Regions from separate parts of the Serratia sp. ID 25-353 genome, predicted to be linked through region 4. Evidence: predicted binding sites of a transcription regulator. Region 4 holds the regulator's gene; each other region holds the start of a gene.
What was found. Region 4 encodes CRP, which controls carbon source genes, mostly activating them, when cyclic AMP is high. Its sites were predicted from a motif close to ATGTGANNNNNNTCACAT; they were not measured.

Region 1: udp (uridine phosphorylase) is a predicted target of CRP. The motif match lies at 2,413-2,430, and genes of this name have one in related genera.
Region 2: ACYF6X_RS12845 (ABC-F family ATPase) is a predicted target of CRP. The motif match lies at 2,514-2,531, and genes of this name have one in related genera.
Region 3: cdd (cytidine deaminase) is a predicted target of CRP. The motif match lies at 2,307-2,324, and genes of this name have one in related genera.

The regions. Positions count from the first base shown of each region.
Region 1 is NZ_CM139236.1:240,345-245,438, reverse strand. Features, by position in the region: gene ACYF6X_RS01075 (DedA family protein) at 5-535, opposite strand; gene ACYF6X_RS01070 (tyrosine-protein phosphatase) at 615-1,397, opposite strand; gene udp (uridine phosphorylase) at 1,528-2,289, opposite strand; gene ACYF6X_RS01060 (dienelactone hydrolase family protein) at 2,776-3,603, shown strand; gene metE (5-methyltetrahydropteroyltriglutamate--homocysteine S-methyltransferase) at 3,688-5,094, opposite strand, start outside.
Region 2 is NZ_CM139236.1:2,669,467-2,674,560, forward strand. Features, by position in the region: gene moeA (molybdopterin molybdotransferase MoeA) at 1-86, shown strand, start outside; gene moeB (molybdopterin-synthase adenylyltransferase MoeB) at 89-844, shown strand; gene ACYF6X_RS12845 (ABC-F family ATPase) at 896-2,488, opposite strand; gene ACYF6X_RS12850 (MFS transporter) at 3,181-4,485, shown strand; gene cynR (transcriptional regulator CynR) at 4,508-5,094, opposite strand, start outside.
Region 3 is NZ_CM139236.1:2,641,911-2,647,004, forward strand. Features, by position in the region: gene ACYF6X_RS12715 (hypothetical protein) at 1-950, shown strand, start outside; gene ACYF6X_RS12720 (CidA/LrgA family protein) at 1,145-1,552, shown strand; gene ACYF6X_RS12725 (CidB/LrgB family autolysis modulator) at 1,549-2,244, shown strand; gene cdd (cytidine deaminase) at 2,382-3,266, shown strand; gene ACYF6X_RS12735 (NAD-dependent malic enzyme) at 3,488-5,094, shown strand, end outside.
Region 4 is NZ_CM139236.1:4,721,654-4,726,747, reverse strand. Features, by position in the region: gene ACYF6X_RS22720 (YccS/YhfK family putative transporter) at 40-2,118, opposite strand; gene crp (cAMP-activated global transcriptional regulator CRP) at 2,169-2,801, opposite strand; gene ACYF6X_RS22710 (OsmC family protein) at 3,184-3,591, shown strand; gene ACYF6X_RS22705 (phosphoribulokinase) at 3,630-4,499, opposite strand; gene ACYF6X_RS22700 (YheU family protein) at 4,651-4,884, opposite strand; gene ACYF6X_RS22695 (hydrolase) at 4,881-5,094, opposite strand, start outside.

The DNA of each region.
Region 1 (5,094 bases), 620 kb from region 4:
GAAATCAGCCCAGCCACTGGCTGAGCCACTTGATGCCGAATGCCCCCGGCGCCAGAATGCCGAACGCCCAGATCATCGCCGACGTGACGTTGGCCAACTGGAAATAACGCTGCGGCATCCCGCAAATGCCGCCCACCAGCGGCACCACGGCGCGCAGCGGGCCGAAGAAGCGGCCGATGAAGATGCCTAGCACGCCCCAGCGTTCAAAGAACGCGTGGCCGCGCGCCAGCAGTTGTGGATTGCGCGACAGCGGCCACATATGCGCCACGCGGTCCTGATAGTGATAGCCGATCCAGTAAGAGAGCCAGTCGCCGAAAAACGCCCCGACGGCGGCAGCGGCCCAAATCGGCCAAAAGGCGATGCCGCTTTCGCCGATCAGCGCGCCCAGCGCCAGCAGGATCACCGTGGCCGGCAGCAGCAGAGACAAAAACGCCAGCGACTCGCCGAACGCCAGGAAGAAGATGATGGGAATGGCCCAGCCTTCGTGCTGACGCACGACGTCGCTGACCCAGTTGATAACGTCATTGAGGCTCAATGCGGGGCTCCTGATACGCGATAATTCGCCGCCTAGGATAGGCCGGGGCGAGTTAAACCCCGGCTAAACGCGCGGCGATTTACTCGAGGTAGAACGCCTGCAGCGCTTCGCGCTGGGCCGCGCCCAGGCCGTATTCCGCTTCCAGCCAACGGTCGGTGGAACCGTATTGCTGACGGATGCAGCCCAACGCCGTCATCAGGAACTCCTCGCGCGCGCTGAGCACGTAGGCGAATTGCTCCAGCGCCGCTGCATTCAGCTTGATAGACAGCTGATCCAGCATCTGCTCGCGGAAAGTGGCCAGCGTGGTTTCGGTCAGCAGATAGTCTTCCAGCACCGTCGCTTCATCGGCCCCCAGCGCGAACAGCACCAGTGCCGAACCGACCCCGGTGCGATCCTTGCCGACCGCGCAGTGCTGCACGATGGCGCCACCGCCAGGATTACTCAACAGCTGCGCCAGCCGCTGATAGGCCGCATTGCCGAACGGCAGGCGGCGATACAGCTCCAGCATGAACGCCCGGGCGTCGAAAGCGGCCAACGTTTCGTTGGTGAGCTTCTCCAGGTTGGCGTTGACTTCGCTGCTCAGCGGGTTGGCCGGCACGTGGTGATAATCGGCGCCACTCCACAGAATATCCGGCTTGGTCTGCACCTCGTCGGCATCGCGGTAGTCCAGCACCGAGCGCACCGGCACGCCGGCGAGAAAGGTGCAGTCGTTTTCCGTCAGCCGCTCGAGGGAACCGGAGCGGAACAGCAGGCCGCGCTTGATGCGGCGCCCGTCGGCCACGCCGTTGCCGCCGAAGTCGCGGAAATTGATGCCGCCGTCGAGCGGCGCGAGCGAAGGATGAAGCAGGATCTGGGCGGTCATAAACGTCCTCGTTGTTTTTGTTATGACAACGCGCGGCAGCCATCGGCGCAGCGCTGAGGAGTATCACCGTAACAGATTCGCCGCGAATGGAAAAACGGGCCGCGTCGGCGGCCCATTGAGGGAATGGCGATTACAGCAGACGGCGGGCAGCGTCCACCACGATCTGCACCGCTTTGCTTTCGGTGTTTTTCATGGTCTCGGCGTTCGGGATCTCTTGCTGGGTGCGGTTGACGATCACCCCGGCCACCATGCCAGCACGCAGGCCCTGGCTGGCGCACATGGTCAGCAGCGTGGCGGATTCCATTTCATAGTTCATCACGCCCATCGCTTGCCATTCTTCCATCGAGCCTTTGAAACGGCTGACTACGCGGCCGGAGTAGGTATCGTAACGTTCCTGGCCCGGATAGAAGGTATCGGAAGAGGCGGTCACGCCAATGTGCGTGGTGGCGCCGCTGGCCTTGGCCGCTTCCACCAGCGCGGTGGTGCAGGCGAAGTCCGCGACCGCCGGGAACTCCATCGGCGCAAAGTGCAGGCTGGCGCCGTCGAGGCGTACCGCCGCCGTGGTGACCAGCACGTCGCCGACGTTGATGTTCGCCTGAATGGCGCCGGTGGTGCCGATGCGCAGGAAGGTGCGAATGCCCAGCTGCGCCAACTCTTCCACCGCGATAGAAGTAGAGGGGCCGCCGATACCGGTAGAGCAGACGATCACCGCCTTGCCGTCCAGCTCCGCGCGCCAGGTAGTGAATTCACGATGGGAGGCCAGATGCACCGGATTTTCCATCAGCTTGGCAATCTTCTCTACGCGCTGCGGATCGCCCGGCACGATGGCAAGCTGGGCCCCTTGTAAATCGTTCTTGGTGAGGCCGAGATGAAAAACGTCAGACTGAGACATACGAGACTCCTCATGGATCATGTTTATTGGGAGGAACAAAAAAGCACTCTACTGAAAATCGCCGCTTAATTTCGTGACGACAGTCACTATGAAAAGAGAAACAAATTACATGCTACATATTTTTTGTGATTTTTATCACAAAAAGCACTGTGACGCTCCCTGAAGGCACCGCTCTACCTCAGTCTAGCCGACAAATCTTGCCGCCCTCTGCCCGTTGATTGCCGGCTGAAACTATTTAGCTGATCAATTCAAAATACCCTCATCTTATCGGTTGCTTAGGGACAAAAAAGCCCTTTAACGCACCTTATGGCACTTACGCAGGCCAAAACGCGTAATAACATGATAAAAAGCGTTTAAAAATGCCGCAAAGCCAGATAATTAGCCGTTTTTTATCGACTTGTCCGAAAGTGCGCCACGCAGCGCCAATAATGGGTAATCTTTCCTATAGTTAATCTCAGCGCTTTTTTCTATTGCACGGAGACCGCAATGAAAACCGAACATGTGATGACATTAGAACAGGCTCAGGGGGGATTCGCCCCGGCCGCCGCGCCGTTGGCCGCCTCCGCGATTATCACCGACGAACAGGGCATTCACGCCGGGCAAACGACCATCCCTTCTCAGGGCGACGCCCTGCCGGCCTACGTCGCCAAACCCGCCGACCAGAGCGGCCCCTTCCCCATCGTCCTCGTGGTGCAGGAAATCTTCGGCGTCCATGAACATATTCAGGATCTGTGCCGCCGCCTGGCCAAGCAGGGCTATCTGGCGATCGCGCCCGAGCTCTATTTCCGCCAGGGCGACGCCAACGACTACACCGATATCGGCGAGCTGTTCCAGCAGCTGGTCACCAAGGTGCCGGATCGTCAGGTGCTGTCGGATCTGGATCACGCCGCGCACTGGGCTATCCGCCACGGCGGCGACGCCGGCAAGCTGGCGATCACCGGTTTCTGCTGGGGTGGCCGCATCACCTGGCTGTACGCGGCGCACAACCCGCAGTTGAAGGCGGCGGTCGCCTGGTACGGCAAACTGGTTGGCGAGAAAACGCTGAATTCACCGAAGCAGCCGGTCGACGTCGCCACCCACCTGTCGGCGCCGGTGCTGGGGCTGTATGGCGGGCAGGATAGCGGCATCCCGCTGGAGACGGTGGAAACCATGCGTCAGGCGATCCGCGCCGCCAACGCCGAGGCCGAAATCGTGGTGTACCCCGAGGTCGGGCATGCGTTCAACGCCGACTATCGCCCCAGCTACAACGCCGAAGCGGCGCAAGACGGCTGGCAGCGCATGCTGGCGTGGTTCGCCCAGCACGGCGTCAAATAATTTCCTTCACATAAAAAAGGGCGCCGAAGCGCCCAATCATCACACCAGTAAATCTATAAGCGGCGGTTCATCCGCCGCACGGCATCACGCGTGCTCGCGCAGGCGCTGTGCCGCCAATACCATGTTGGCCAGCGACTGCCGGGTTTCTGGCCAGCCGCGGGTTTTCAGGCCGCAATCCGGGTTAACCCACAGGCGTTCCGCCGGGATGTTCTGCGCCGCTTTACGCAGCAGCGCTTCAATCCATTCCACGCTCGGCACGTTCGGCGAGTGGATATCGTAGACGCCCGGCCCGATTTCGTTCGGGTATTCGAACTCCTTGAAGGCTTCCAGCAGATCCATATCGGAACGCGAGGTCTCGATGGTGATCACGTCGGCGTCCAGCGCGGCGATGGAGTCCATGATGTCGTTGAACTCGCAGTAACACATGTGGGTGTGGATCTGGGTGTCGTCCCGCGCCACGGCGGCGTTCAGTTTGAAGGCGTCCACCGCCCACTTCAGGTAAGCGGCCCAGTCGGATTGACGCAGCGGCAGCCCTTCGCGCAGGGCGGGTTCGTCGATCTGGATGATGCCGATGCCGGCTTTTTCCAAATCCTCCACTTCGTCGCGCAGCGCCAGCGCAATCTGCTTGGCAATCACTTCGCGGGTCACGTCTTCACGCGGGAACGACCAGCACAGGATGGTCACCGGCCCGGTCAACATGCCTTTCACCGGCTTGTCGGTCAGCGACTGGGCGAATTTGGCCCACTCGACGGTGATGGCTTCCGGGCGGCTGACGTCACCGATGATGACCGGCGGCTTCACGCAGCGGGAGCCGTAGCTCTGCACCCAGCCGTTTTGGGTAAACACGAAGCCGTCGAGGTTCTCGCCGAAATACTCCACCATGTCGTTGCGCTCGGCTTCACCGTGCACCAGCACGTCCAGCCCGAGGCGCTCCTGCTCGACGATCGCCTGTTTGATGTGCTCACCGATGCTGGTGCGGTAGTTGTTGCCGTCCAAACGGCCCTGTTTGAAGTCCAGACGCAGGCCGCGGATCTCGGTGGTCTGCGGGAACGAACCGATGGTGGTGGTCGGCCAGGCCGGCAGGTTGAAACGCTCGCGCTGCGCCCTGGCGCGTTCGGCGTAAGCGCTGTGGCGTTCGCTGTCCTGCGCGGTGATCGCGGCCAGGCGGCGCTCAACCTGTGGGTTATGCACGCGGCTCGACTGACGGCGGGCGCGAATCGGCGCACTGTAGGCGTCCAGTTCGGCCTGCTTGGCCCCGTCAGGCGCGTTCAGCGCCGCAGTCAGCAGTGCCAGCTCGGCGCATTTTTGCAGCGCGAAGGCGAACCAGCTTTTCACTTCTTCGTCCAGACGGCTTTCCACGCTCAGGTCGATCGGGCTGTGCAGCAGTGAACAGGAGGTGCCGATCCACAGCGGGCGGGTGCCCACCAGCGGCTGCAGACGTTCGAACCAGCGGCTCAGATCGGCGCGCCAGACGTTGCGGCCGTTGATCAC
Region 2 (5,094 bases), 2.1 Mb from region 4:
TCATCGTGCTGGAGCGCGAACGCGGTTCGGTGGCGGTGGGTGAAACGGTGGAGATCGAGCCGTTCAACGCCCTGCTGAGGAGTTGAGCATGCTGCCGGAATTGACCGACGCCGAAGCGCTGCGCTACAACCGCCAGATCGTGCTGCGCGGCTTTGACTTCGACGGCCAGGAGAAGCTGAAGGCCGCCCGCGTGCTGATCGCCGGGCTGGGCGGGCTGGGCTGCGCCGCCGCGCCTTACCTGGCGGCGGCCGGCGTCGGCCATCTGGTGCTGGTGGATTTCGACACCGTCTCGCTCTCCAACCTGCAGCGTCAGATCCTGCACCGCGACGATCGCATCGGCCAGAGCAAAGTCGCCTCCGCCAAGCGCGAACTGAGCGCCATCAACCCGCATATCCGCATCGACGCGATCGACGGCCGACTGGAAGATGAGGCAGTTGCGGCAGAGATCGCCGCCTGCGATCTGGTGCTGGACTGCACCGACAACGTGGCGGCGCGCGATGCCCTGAACCGCCGGTGCCACGCGCAGCGCAAGCCGCTGGTTTCCGGCGCGGCGATCCGCATGGAAGGCCAGCTCAGCGTGTTCACCTATCAGCCGGGCGAGCCCTGCTACCGCTGCCTGAGCCGGCTGTTCGGCGACAGCGCCCTCACCTGCGTAGAAGCGGGCGTGATGGCGCCGCTGGTCGGCACCATCGGCACCCTACAGGCGATGGAAGCCATCAAGCTGCTGGCCGACTATGGTCAACCGCTGCGCGGCAAGCTGTTGATGTTCGATGCGATGAGCATGCAGTTCCGGGAGATGAAACTGCCAAAGGATCCGCACTGCGAAGTGTGCGGCGGGGAATGACGGATAAAAAAAGGGCGGGATAATTCCCGCCCTGATGCGTTGCCACGAGGGTTACACGATGCCCTGGCTGCGCAGATAGTCTTCGTAGTTGCCGGTAAAGTCGATCACCTTGTTCGGGGTGATTTCCAGAATCCGGGTTGCCAGCGAGCTGACGAACTCACGGTCGTGAGAGACGAAGATCAGCGTGCCTTCGTACATCTCCAGCGCCATGTTCAGCGATTCGATGGATTCCATATCCAGGTGGTTGGTCGGTTCGTCCATCACCAGAATATTCGGGCGCTGCATCATCAGCTTGCCGAACAGCATGCGGCCCTTCTCACCACCGGACAGCACCTTCACGCGCTTCTTGATGTCGTCCTGGCTGAACAGCAAACGGCCCAGCACGCTGCGCACCGCCTGCTCGTCGTCTTTTTCCTGCTTCCACTGGCTCATCCAATCGAATACGCTCAGGGTGTCGTCGAACTCGTATTCGTGATCCTGCGCGTAATAACCGATACGGGCATTTTCCGACCACTTCACGGTGCCGCTGTCCGGCTGCGCATCGCCCACCAGCGTTTTCAGCAGGGTAGTTTTACCGATGCCGTTGGCGCCCAGCACTGCAACCTTCTCGCCCACTTCCACCATCAGGTTCAGCTTGTTGAACAGCGGGCCTTCGTCGAAGCCCTTGGTGAGCGCTTCCACTTCCAACGCGTTACGGAACAGCTTCTTGTCCTGCTCGAAACGGATGAACGGGTTCTGGCGGCTGGAGGCTTTCACTTCTTCCAGCTGGATCTTGTCGATCTGGCGAGCGCGCGAGGTGGCCTGCTTGGACTTGGAGGCGTTGGCGCTGAAGCGGCTGACGAACGATTGCAGCTCGTTGATCTGCGCTTTCTTCTTGGCGTTGTCCGCCATCAGACGCTCACGCGCCTGGGTGGCGGCGGTCATGTATTCGTCGTAGTTGCCCGGATAGACGCGCAGCTCGCCGTAGTCCAGATCCGCCATATGGGTGCAGACCATGTTCAGGAAGTGACGGTCATGCGAGATGATGATCATGGTGCTGTTACGCTCGTTCAGCACCTGCTCCAGCCAACGAATGGTATCGATGTCCAGGTTGTTGGTCGGTTCGTCGAGCAGCAGGATCTCCGGATCGGAGAACAGCGCCTGCGCCAGCAACACCCGCAGCTTGAAGCCCGGCGCGATTTCGCTCATCGGGCCGTAGTGCTGTTCCACCGGAATGCCGACGCCAAGCAGCAGTTCGCCGGCGCGCGCTTCGGCGGTGTAACCGTCCATCTCGCCGTAGGCGACTTCCAGATCGGCCACTTTATAGCCGTCTTCTTCGCTCATCTCCGCCATGGCGTAGATGCGGTCGCGCTCTTCCTTCACCGCCCACAGCTCGGTGTGGCCCATGATCACGGTGTCCAGCACGCTGTATTGTTCGAAGGCGAACTGATCCTGACGCAGTTTACCCAGGCGCTCGTTCGGATCGAGGAACACGTTGCCGCCGGTCGGCGCCAAATCGCCGCCGAGGATTTTCATAAAGGTGGACTTGCCGCAGCCGTTGGCGCCGATCAGGCCGTAACGGTTGCCGCCGCCGAATTTGACAGAGATGTTTTCAAACAACGGCTTGCTGCCGAACTGCATGGTGATGTTGTTGGTGCTTAACACAGCGCTCGCTCTTTATACATAGGGAATGTGATTTGGCGCGCATTATGCCACAACGGGGTTCAGAGATCGCGGGAAGTTTTGGTGACATTTTGAGCGTTTCCGACGGATGAGCCATACCTGCATTTAATAACGCCAATGAAAGTCACAGGAAGGCTTCACGCAGCAAGCCGTACAATAACTGGAACAAATTCACCAAAAATATTAATTAGCGGTATTAATTAAAATAAAAAATGAATTTCATTCTCGCCAGATACCGCACCAGGTAAGAATAAATCGCACCTGAATACCTCTTGAAAATCATTGATACAGTCAACGCACCTCTATTTAATTCTATTTCTTGCCGACTATCGCCACATATTCTGCTATACGCGACATTTTGTGACCCTCCTCTTAAATGCCAGGATTTTTTCAATGATTAATGCGCTACAGCTCACTAAATCGGCACTAAATCACCTCACTGCCACACATCATAAATCCAAAAAAAACATATAAATACAAAATCTTAAAAAAATCAAACCACCGTTATCCCGTTAATTGATCTCGCATTGCATATGATTGTACATACAAGTATATGTAAAGGAGACGTTGCCATTCTGTTGCCGCTTCGGGCGGCGATTATCGCCGTCCCGGATAATGCCACCACGGCCAGAAAATAATAACAACACACCGTCCACCTATCGCGAGAGATAACGATGAACACTGCTGAAAAAACCTTGCCCAAAAGCCAAACGGCGGAGAAAGGCGCGGTAAATTACAAAGTCATTGTCGGCGCCAGCCTGGGCAACGGCCTGGAGATTTTCGACTTCACCGTGTACAGCTTCTTTGCCGCCATCATCGGCAAACTCTATTTCCCCAGCGACAGCGCCTACGGTTCATTGTTGATGTCGGTGGCGGTGTTCGGCGTCGGCTTTATCATGCGCCCGCTGGGTAGCATGGTGCTGGGCGCCTATGCCGACCGGGTCGGCCGCAAGGCCGCCATGCTGATGACCATCGTGCTAATGGGCGTCGGCACTGCCCTGATCGCCTTCGCGCCGACCCATGCGCAAATCGGCGTTCTGGCGCCGGTGCTGATCGTAGTCGGCCGCCTGATTCAGGGCTTCGCTGCCGGCGGTGAAGTGGGCTCAGCGACTACGCTGCTGCTGGAGTCGGCCGGCGCCAATCAGCGCGGCTTTTTCGTCAGCTGGCAGGCGATCAGCCAGGGCGTCAGCGCCCTGCTCGGCGCCTCTTGTGGGCTGGCGCTCACCTATTTTCTGCCGGAAGAGGCGCTTTATGCCTGGGGCTGGCGCGTGCCGTTCATCATCGGCCTGCTGATCATTCCGGTCGGCGTCTATATCCGTAAGCACCTGGAAGAGACCTACAGCGGCGAACAGCCGGATCGTGCGCGGATGCCGCTGAATCCGGTATGGGATCTGGTGAGCAACCATGCTAAAGACCTGTTGCTGGGTGTGCTGGTCATCATGTCCGGCACCGTGATGGTTTATGTGGTGCTGCTTTACATGCCGACCTACATGATGCAGACCTACCACATCGCCGGCCCGACCGCCTATCTGTTCAGCTGCATCGCCTCCGTGGTGCAAATTGTGGCAGTCTATTACGCCGGGCGCTATGTCGATCGGATCCAGAATTACAAAAGGCCGCTGCTGTTCTCGATCTTTGCGGCACTGATCCTGATTTACCCGACCTTCTGGTTCCTCAGCGCCACGCAAACCCTGTGGCTGGCGATTGTTTTCCGCATCCTGCTGATCGGCGCACTAGGCATCAACATGCTGGCGAGCACCATGCTGATCGTCTCGGCGCTGCCGCGCCACGTGCGCGCCACCGGCACCTCGATGATTTACGCTTTCGGCGTGACGCTGTTTGGCGGATCGGCGCAGCTGATCGTCACCTGGCTGCTGGAGACCAGCGGCAACCCGCTGGCGCCGGCGTGGTACGTGACCGGCATGCTGACCGTCAGCCTGATAGCCACTCTGCTGTTCCGAGAGCGTCATAAAGAATAGCGCATGCTGCCGGGCCACGTGGCTATTGGCTGCCCGGCGTAGGCGTAACGCCCTGTTCCTGCAAGACGGCGATAAACGCCTGCGCGGCGGCGCTGCGGTAAGCGCCTTTGCGCTGCAGCCATACCGCCTGCCGCACCGGCATAGCGTTGGCCAATGCCACTTTTTTCAACTGCCGGTTCTCGCGCGCAATGGCGGCCGGCAGCAGCGTGGCGAGCTGCCCACGCCGCACGATCTCGACGATGGCGCCCAGCGCGTTGGCCTCCACCGCCACCTGCGGCCGAAATCCCAGCTGCGTGCAGTAGCGATCGATAAACTGGCGCGTGGCGAAGTCGCCGCTCAGCAAGGCCAGCGGCAGATGTTGCCACTCCGCCAGCGTCAGCGGCCGGCGATGCGCCGCCAGGGGATGGTCGGCGCCGACCATCAGCTCCAGCGTCTCGCTGAATAACGCCGCCGCTTCCACCTCCGCCGACTGCGCCATCTCGAAGGCAATGCCCAGATCCAGCCGATCCTGCGCCAGCAGCGCCTCGATTCGCTCTTGCGCCATCTCCTCAATGCTCAGGGTAATCCCCGGATAGCGGCGGTAGAACGCATCGATCGCCGGCCCCACCA
Region 3 (5,094 bases), 2.1 Mb from region 4:
GCATGAGCGTTGCCAAGATGATGTTTTTCTTGGGCGGGCTCAATGCCGTTGCGATTATTCTTCAGCAACTTTTCCCAGATTCCTTCATGGGGCTACTTGGCTTAAGCGCCGGTGAATGGGGAAGTGACAGCGGCGTTCGATTAAACTCGACCGAAGGCAATATCCGGGCCATCGGGTTCCAGCTTGCTTTCACCATGTCCGGTGTGCTCATGTTTTTCTGCTTGGTTGTGTCATTCGAAGCACGGAAGCTATTCGCAGGTAAACGCTGGCCATTGTTCTTCTCGCCGTTATTTATCGTTGCCATCATCTGCACAACATATAAGACAGCCATTTTGGCTGCATTGGTGTATTTGCTGACTAAAGTGATTGAGTTTCTATTCAGAAGAACGTCGGGCATTATCGTGTTCTGCATGGGGCTCGTCATATTCTCAATGTTCTGTTACTCAACGCATAGCTATGATGTCTATGAAATTGTTAGAAAATATAATGAAAATGCGGCGTACAACTCAATTTACCTGCGCGTCTGGGAACATTTAAAGATCCTCTCAGACCTGGACTCAACGGGAAAAATTCTTTTCGGTGCAGGCTTGGGTCTGAATGGTACCTTCGGTCTCGATAAGTCACTCTATGGAATACAAGCAATACCTATTGATAGCGCCTATATCTATATGGTCAGCAACTATGGATTTGTTGGCTTCTTCACTTATCTTGCTCTGATGGTCTACTTGCAATTCAAGTTGTACAAGATCAAGCATTTTGACATTTTCGGCGCCAGATATTTTGTGTTCTTTACGCTCACTATCGAACTGTTCTATAACCTTGGACTCGGAAACTTCCCGAACAACATTCTGCTGATACTGTTCGTCGCCATTCCATTTGTGCTTCATAGGAAGTCTTTGGACGAGCAACGCGCGCTTAATTCTGCAGGTGTGGAACACCAACCCTATTGAGATCGCCTTTATCTTTATATTGTTACAAACCAGCAACACTCTGCTCATGAACAATGCATGCAGAGGGTTGCTGGTTTGCTCTCCTCTTACCCCCCCTCCTTGCTGCACTCCTCCCTGTCATGATTTTTTGTGAGCTATAGCACACTGCCCAACTTAATTGTATGATGAATGCATCAGTTAAACGGGAAAAGACAATGGCCAACGTGCTCACACTGTGCTGGAAATACCTGAGAGCCCTGCTCCTCATCTATCTTTGTCTGTTCGTCGGCAACGCGCTGGCGGCGCTGCTGCCGTTCGCCATTCCCGGCAGCATCCTCGGCATGCTGCTGCTGTTCGCCCTGCTCTCTACCCAAATTATGCCGGCCAAATGGGTCAAACCCGGCTGCCATTTGCTGATCCGCTACATGGTGCTGCTGTTCGTGCCGATCGGCGTCGGGGTGATGAAATACTATGACCAGATCGTCGCGCATCTGGGCCCACTGGTTATTTCTTGCCTCATCAGCACGCTGATGGTGCTGGTGGTGGTCGGCTATACCTCACACTATTTTCACCGCGAGCGTCGCATCGTCGGTAAGCCCGACGACACGGAGGGTAACCCATGATCCATGAAATCTGGTGGTCGCTGCCGCTAACGCTGGCGGTCTATTTCGCCGCGCGCTGGCTGGCGCGTAAGCTGAACATGCCACTGCTCAACCCGCTGCTGGTGTCCATGGCGGTGATCATCCCGCTGCTGCTACTCACCGGCATCTCCTATGAGCGCTACTTTCAGGGCAGCAAAATCCTCAACGATCTGCTGCAGCCGGCGGTCGTCGCGCTGGCCTTCCCGCTGTATGAACAGCTGCACCAGATCCGCGCGCGCTGGAAGTCGATTATCGCGGTGTGCTTCATCGGCAGCCTGACCGCCATGATCAGCGGCGGCGCCATCGCCCTGTGGCTGGGCGCCACGCCGGAAATCGCCGCCTCTATCCTGCCGAAATCGGTCACTACGCCGATCGCCATGGCCGTCGCGGACTCGCTCGGCGGCATTCCGGCGATCAGCGCGGTCTGTGTCATTTTCGTCGGTATCCTCGGCGCCGTGCTCGGCCATACGCTGTTCAACCTGTTGAAAATCACCACCCACTCGGCGCGCGGCCTGGCGATGGGCACCGCATCCCACGCGCTGGGCACCGCACGCTGCGCGGAGATGGACTACCAGGAAGGCGCTTTCGGCTCGCTGGCGCTGGTGATCTGCGGCATTATCACCTCGCTGCTGGCGCCGTTCCTGTTCCCGGTGCTGCTGCATCTGTTCGGTTGAATACGTTGAAACTTGCGATACATCTCGCATTTATGTATCTCATTGCATTAATTTCATCGATTAAGAGACATTAATCACACTTTAATGTCTCTGGCCTGCCTAGAATGTTATCCCGTTAACCTGTAGAGAGACTTTCTATGCATCCGCGTTTTCACACCGCGTTCAGCGCACTGCCCGCGACACTGCAATCCGCCCTGCAGCCCTATCTGGACGCGCCTGACTTTCCGGCGATGTTCACGGCCGAGCAAGCGGCGGCGATCCGCACAGGCTGCGGACTGGACGATGATGCGCTGGCATTCGCGCTGCTGCCGCTGGCGGCGGCCTGCTCGTTAACCCCAATATCGCACTTCCACGTCGGTGCCATCGCACGCGGGCAAAGTGGCAACCTCTATTTCGGTGCCAATATGGAATTCAGCGGCGCACCGCTGCAGCAAACCGTGCATGCGGAACAGTGCGCGGTTACCCATGCCTGGCTGCGCGGTGAACCGGCACTGGCTTCGGTCACCGTCAACTACACGCCGTGCGGCCATTGCCGTCAGTTTATGAATGAGCTGAACAGCGGCGGCGATCTGCAGATCCGTCTGCCGGGCCGCGCGCCGGCCACGCTGGCGGACTATCTGCCGGACGCCTTCGGCCCGAAAGATCTGGATATCGCTTCGCTGCTGATGGACAAGGTCGATCACGGCCACCGGCTGGCGCTGGACGATGCGTTGACGCAGGCGGCGCTGGCGGCGGCCAATCAGAGCCACGCACCGTACAGCAACGCCCACAGCGGCGTGGCGCTGGAAACGCAGGACGGTAACCTCTACGCCGGCCGCTATGCAGAAAACGCCGCCTTCAACCCGAGCCTGCCGCCGTTGCAGGCCGCGCTGATCCTGCTGAACCTCTCCGGCGGCGATTGTCTGAACATCCGCCGCGCCGTGCTGGTCGAACCGCAAGAGGCGATCCTCAGCCAGTGGGACGCCACCCGCGCCACGCTGGCGGCACTGGGCTGCCAAAACGTCAGCCGCGCCGCGTTCTAAGCGCACCACGGCGGAGCCATCCGGTTCCGCCGCTAACAGCCCCGCCCGCCAAATACAATGCCCCAACGCCGCCAGAGAGACTTTCTTTAGTTAAAAAATCATTTGATTGTCGATAATTACGCCAACCTGGTTCATCATCTGGCAACAAATGCTGTACATCTTCTCTTTATCTCTTAGGATCGTCGGCAATAAAGTTATCTGATACGTGAAGAGTAAAACTGATGGAACTAGAATACGAAAGCAAACGCCCGCTCTACATCCCTTACGCCGGCCCGATTCTGCTGGAATTTCCGCTGCTGAACAAAGGCAGCGCTTTCACCGAGGAAGAACGTAGCCACTTCAACCTGCACGGCCTGCTGCCGGAAGCGGTGGAAACCATCGAAGAACAGGTGGAACGCGCCTACCGTCAGTATCAGGATTTCAAGAACGATAACGACAAGCACATCTACCTGCGCAACATCCAGGACACCAACGAAACCCTGTTCTACCGCCTGCTGGACTCGCACCTGAGCGAGATGATGCCGATCATCTACACCCCGACCGTCGGCGAGGCCTGTGAGCACTTCTCCGATATCTACCGCCGCGCGCGCGGGCTGTTCATCTCCTACCCGAACCGCGATCGCATCGATGACATGCTGCAAAATGCCACCAAGCAGAACGTCAAGGTGATCGTGGTCACCGACGGCGAGCGCATTCTCGGTCTGGGCGACCAGGGTATCGGCGGCATGGGTATCCCCATCGGCAAACTGTCGCTGTACACCGCCTGCGGCGGCATCAGCCCGGCCTACACGCTGCCGGTGGTGCTGGACGTCGGCACCAACAACCCGCAGCGCCTCAACGATCCGCTGTACATGGGCTGGCGCCATCCGCGCATCTCCGGCGAGGAGTACCACGCCTTCGTCGAAGAGTTTATTCAGGCGGTCAAACGCCGCTGGCCGAACGTGCTGCTGCAGTTCGAAGACTTCGCGCAGAACAACGCCACCCCGCTGTTGAATCGCTACCGCGATGAGATCTGCTGCTTCAACGATGACATTCAGGGCACTGCCGCAGTGACCCTCGGCAGCCTGATCGCCGCCAGCCGCGCCGCCGGCAGCCAGCTGCGCGATCAGACCGTCACCTTCCTCGGTGCCGGTTCCGCCGGCTGCGGCATCGCCGAGCAGATCATCGCGCAGATGAAGTCCGAAGGCTTGAGCGAAGACGAAGCGCGCGCCCGCGTGTTCATGGTCGACCGCTTCGGCCTGCTGACCGACAAACTGCCGAACCTGCTCGATTTCCAGAGCAAGCTGGTGCAGAAGAGCGACAACCTGGCCGGTTGGGAAACCGCCAGCGACGCCATTTCGCTGCTGGACGTGGTGCGCAATGCCAAGCCGACCATTCTGATCGGCGTGTCCGGCCAGCCGGGGCTGTTTACCGAAGAGCTGATCCGCGAAATGCATAAGCACTGCGAGCGCCCTATCGTGATGCCGCTGTCCAACCCGACCTCGCGCGTGGAAGCCCGTCCGGAAGACATCATCAACTGGACCGACGGCGCCGCCCTGGTAGCGACCGGCAGCCCGTTCGCACCGGTGAGCTATAAAGAGCAGCTGTACCCGATCGCCCAGTGCAACAACTCCTACATCTTCCCCGGGATTGGTCTCGGCGTGCTGGCCTCCGGCGCCACCCGCGTCACCGACGCCATGCTGATGGCTGCCAGCCGCGCGCTGGCGGACTGTTCGCCGCTGGCCACCGACGGCCACGGCGCACTGCTGCCGAATATCGACGATATTCAGGGCGTGTCGAAGTGCATCGCCATGGAAGTGGGTAAAGCGGCGCAGCTGCAGGGTGTGGC
Region 4 (5,094 bases):
GCCCGCGCGGCATATAACGGGGCGCGGCATGCCGCGCCCTTATTGATCGCGCAGTTTGCGCTTGAGCCAAATGCCGTGGTGCGGGCGCTGGCGCCAGGCCAGCGACGAAATGGTGTGCATCACGCTCAGGTGCGACAAAATGCGCCGCAGGTGGCGCTCCATCTCGGTGACGGGCATGTCCGGATGCAGATCCGGCGGCTGCATGATGCCGCTGTTGCCGCTGCTCGGGCCGTCGTATTCCAACCGCTGCTGGCAGCTTTGCAGCGCGATTTCACAGGTTTGCAGATACGCTTCCGCCAGTTTCGGCGTCAGCATGTAGTGCTCGCGCGCCAGAATGGTCATGGCGTTCAGGTGTTCGACGATGAACTGGCTGTGAGTGACCCACAGCCGCATGTCCGCCAGATAGTTTGACGCGAACCCCGGCTCCTGCATCGCCTGATTGAGCGAGGTGAACAGCGCGTTGTGCGCCTGGTTAACCTGCATGCGAGTATAGGCCAACGCGGTGGCGTCCGGTTCCGGTTGCTTCAGCATCAGCCGCAGCGCGGCTTGATCGTTCTCCAGCGCCTGATGGGCATTCTTGCGCAGCAGCCCGCTTTGCCACTGCGGCCACAGCCAAATGGTGCCGCCGAACGCCAGCACGCAGCCGATCAGCGTATCGATCAGGCGCGGCACCAGAAAATGCGAGCCGTTCAGCGCCAGCAGCTGCAGGGTGTAAACCGCCGTGACCGTAAAGCCAATCACCGACAGCCCGTAGTTCTTGCGCGAAACCAGGTAGGCCAGCAGCGTGATCACCAACATGATGCTCAGCGTTTCGCCTTCCGGCAACTGCAGCTGCAGCAGCCCGGCCGCCAGCAATAGCCCGGCAATCGTGCCCAGCGCACGGTGCTGAATGCGCACCCGGGTGGCGTTATACCCGTTTTGGCTTACCAGCATGATGGTGAGCAGGATCCAGTAAGGCTTCGGCAGGTTGAACACCGCGCCCAGACTGCTGCCGATCGCCAGCGTCACGCCCAGCCGTGCGGCGTTGCGCAGGGCGGTGGATTTGAACGACAGGTAGCTGGCCAGCGCCGGCCAAAACGGCAGGCGGTGTTGGCCGGGCATCAGATCGCGGCGGTACAACGGATGCTGGGTACGCAGCAGGCGGGCGATGCGGCTGAAGTGGTAATAACAAAACTGGCCGACCGGGTTATCGGGATGCTGCGCCGCCATTTTTTCCAGCGCCGCCAGCTCGTGGGTCATGGAGAAGCGCTTCGAATGTTGATGGTAGAGAATATCGTGCGCCACCACGCGCAGCCGGCCGGCGATCACCTGAGCATTGCGGCGAATGATCGCTTCGGCCTGGCTCTGCTCCACCAGCTTTTGCACCTCTTCCGGCAGATGCAGGCTGACGGTGATGTGCTCCTGCAGATCCATCGCCACCTGAAAGGCGCGCTGCAGGCGCTTTTGCTCGAGGTTGTTGGCGTGCGGCAGGAAATTAAGCTGTTGGTACAAAAGGCTGATCAGATCCATCACCTTTTGCTGGCGCACCAGCAGCGGCGGCAGCGCGGTTTGCGGATCAATATGCTGGGTCAGCAGCGAGTATTTGGCTTCGAAATAGTCCGCCAGTTCCAGGTAGAGCTGGCTGAGCGTCTCGCGCATCGGCTGCTCTTTCCACAGCTTGAACCAGAACCAAGTGAATAAGCCGTACCAGGCGGTGCCGATGGCGTACAGCAGCGGCGCCTGCCAGAGAGGCACCGTACCGGCCGTGCTGAGGGCGAAGATGGCGGCCACCAGCGCCGCCGGCAACAGCCGGGCGTGCAGCGGGCTGATTTCACCGGTGACGCCGAGCAGCAGTGCCAGGCCCAGCATCAGCGCCGGCAGCGGCACGTGCCACAACATGGCCTGTTGCAGCAGCACGCTGCTGAAGGCGAACAGCGAACCGCCGACGATCAGACGTTTAAAGAAGCGCTTATGCGGTGTGTCCAGACCGGCGATATTGCAGCAGGCGGGCACCAGAGAGAACATCAGGCCGAGCTGTAGCTGGCCTATCAGCAGGCCGAACAGCACCGGCAGGCACAACACCAGCGTTTGTCGCAGTGCGTAGTTGATTTCCGGGTGGTAGATCAGGCGGCGCCACATGGCAGAAAGCAGACAAAAAAACGGCGCAGATTGCGCCGTTTCTTCAGGGATTAACGGGTGCCGTAGACGACAATGGTTTTGCCGTGGGCGGAAATCAGGTTTTGATCTTCCAGCATTTTCAGAATACGGCCAACGGTTTCACGCGAGCAGCCGACGATCTGGCCGATCTCCTGACGGGTGATCTTGATCTGCATGCCGTCCGGGTGAGTCATGGCGTCGGGTTGCTTCGCCAGATTCAGCAGGGTTTGCGCGATGCGGCCGGTCACGTCCAGGAAGGCGAGGTTGCCCACTTTTTCGGAAGTGACCTGCAGGCGGCTTGCCATTTGGGCGGACAGACGCATCAGGATGTCCGGGTTCACCTGGATCAGCTGACGGAATTTCTTGTAGGAAATTTCGGCCACTTCACAGGCGGTTTTCGCGCGAACCCAGGCGCTGCGCTCCTGGCCTTCTTCGAACAATCCGAGCTCGCCGATGAAATCCCCCTGGTTGAGGTAGGACAGGATCATCTCTTTACCTTCTTCATCCTTGATCAGCACCGCGACGGAGCCTTTCACGATGTAGTAAAGCGTTTCGGCCTTTTCACCTTGGTGAATCAGCGTACTCTTCGATGGATATTTGTGGATATGGCAATGAGACAGGAACCATTCGAGAGTAGGGTCTGTTTGCGGTTTGCCGAGAACCATTCGCTGTTATCCTCTGTTGTTATCGCTGCCTTGTGTCACAGGGGTCAGAGTTCCCTGTAAAACCCGCCTGTAGCCGCAGTCATGAGCGAGGGCTACCGGCAAGTTTTGAGGCGTGTCATAAAAATACGCTGTCGCTCTAGCATATTAACTTGCCGTAAGCGCTGCAAGCTACATTCTGTTAACATACCGGTAAAGGAGCCTTTCTCTGGGCGTTTCCCTGAAATTCAGTGTCCCGGAAAGATTTATTGCGGCTCTGTTTGTAGCACAGAGTAAGGCGGGTGTCTCGTGTTGTCTCGCTTCAGCATGATTAGCATCAGGTTACGTTGCCTGTTTCTATGCGAAAGCGTACCCTGATTTTAAGAAATTAACCGGAGTGACCAGAATGCAGGCAAGAGTTAAATGGGTGGAAGGGTTAACGTTTTTGGGTGAATCGGCCTCCGGCCACCAGGTGCTGATGGATGGCAACGCCGGCGATAAAGCGCCCAGCCCGATGGAGATGGTGCTGATGTCGGTGGGCGGCTGCAGCGCGATCGACGTGGTGTCCATCCTGCAAAAAGGGCGCAACGACGTGCGCGACTGTGAGGTGAAGCTGACCTCCGAGCGCCGTGAAGAAGCCCCGCGGTTGTTCACCCATATCAACCTGCATTTCATCGTTACCGGCCAGGACCTGACCGACAAGATCGTCGAGCGTGCGGTGAACCTGTCGGCGGAGAAATACTGCTCGGTGGCGTTGATGCTTAACAAGGCCGCCACGGTGACCCACAGTTTCGAGATCCGCCACCCGGCGTAATCGAGACGGAGCGCGGCCCGGCGCCGCGCTCAACGCGTTTATTCGATCTTCTTGCCTTCCAGCAGCCGCTGCACCAGCGGCGCCATGATCAGTTCCATCGCCAGCCCCATCTTGCCACCCGGCACCACTAACGTATTGATGTGCGAGATAAACGAGCCCTGCAGCATCGCCAGCAAATAGGGGAAGTCAATTTGATCCAGCCCGCGAAAGTGGATCACGACGAAGCTTTCGTCCAGTGAGGGAATCGCCTTGGCGGCGAACGGGTTGGAGGTGTCCACCGTCGGCACGCGCTGGAAGTTGATGTGGGTGCGCGAGAACTGCGGCGTGATGTAGTTGATGTAATCTTCCATCGAACGCACCACCGAGTCCATCACCGCTTCGCGAGAGTGACCGCGCTCGCCGGTATCGCGGATCAGTTTCTGGATCCACTCCAGGTTGACGATCGGTACCACGCCGACCAGCAGATCGACGTGGTTTGCCACGTCGTGGTGCTCGGTGACCACGCCGCCGTGCAACCCCTCGTAAAACAGCACGTCGGTCGGCGCCGGCAGCGGTTCCCACGGGGTGAAGGTACCCGGCACCTGATTGTAGGGCACCGCTTCGTCGTAGGTGTGCAGATACTTGCGCGAACGGCCGGTGCCGTTCTTGCCGTAGTCGATAAAGCTCTGCTGCAGCAGGCCGAAGTCGTTGGCCTCGGGGCCGAAATAGCTGATGTGTCTGCCCAGATCGCGCGCCTTGCGGATCGCCGCGTCCATTTCCGGCCGGGTGTAGCGGTGGAAGCTGTCACCCTCCAACTCGGCGGCGCGAATGTTGAGCTGTTGGAATATTTTGCGGAACGCCACGCTGGTGGTGGTGGTACCGGCGCCGCTGGAACCGGTCACCGCGATAACGGGATGTTTGGCAGACATGGTGGTTGTCACTCCGTGTTGAATGCGCCGGCGTCAGGGGATTATTGTGGCTCTTGTTGACGCTCTCTATGTCAGGAAAAAATGGCGCGCGCTGGTTTGCAATGCCCCATTGTTACCTGATTTTTTCCGTCAGTCATAGAACCGATCGCCACTAAATTTCTTCCTGCCCGGCGCGGAACTGGCCGCGCGGCATGATGTTGACGCTCTCGTGCAGTTCCGACCACACCAGCACCACTTCGCCGTTTTTCAGCTGGCGGCGCACGTCCTCCACCTTCTGTTCCAGCGAGCGTTCGTGCTCGCCGTAATCGGTGCCTTCGCGCAGCACAAAGGATTCGATCAGGCTGTTCAGGGTGTCGGTTGCCAGTTCTTGCCAGGGAATGATCACGTCGGGATGTCCAGATAAGGGGAAAGCCAGGCCGGAATGCGATGCTCCAGCCACATGTGCGGTTTTTTCAGCGTGCCGCCGACAAAGCCGACGTGGCCGCCGAACTCGGTCAACTGATATTCAATATTGCGCGGCAGGCCGGTGACGTCGGGGATCACCTCATGGGTCATGAAGGGATCGTCCTTCGCATGGATGATCAGCAGCGGCGTC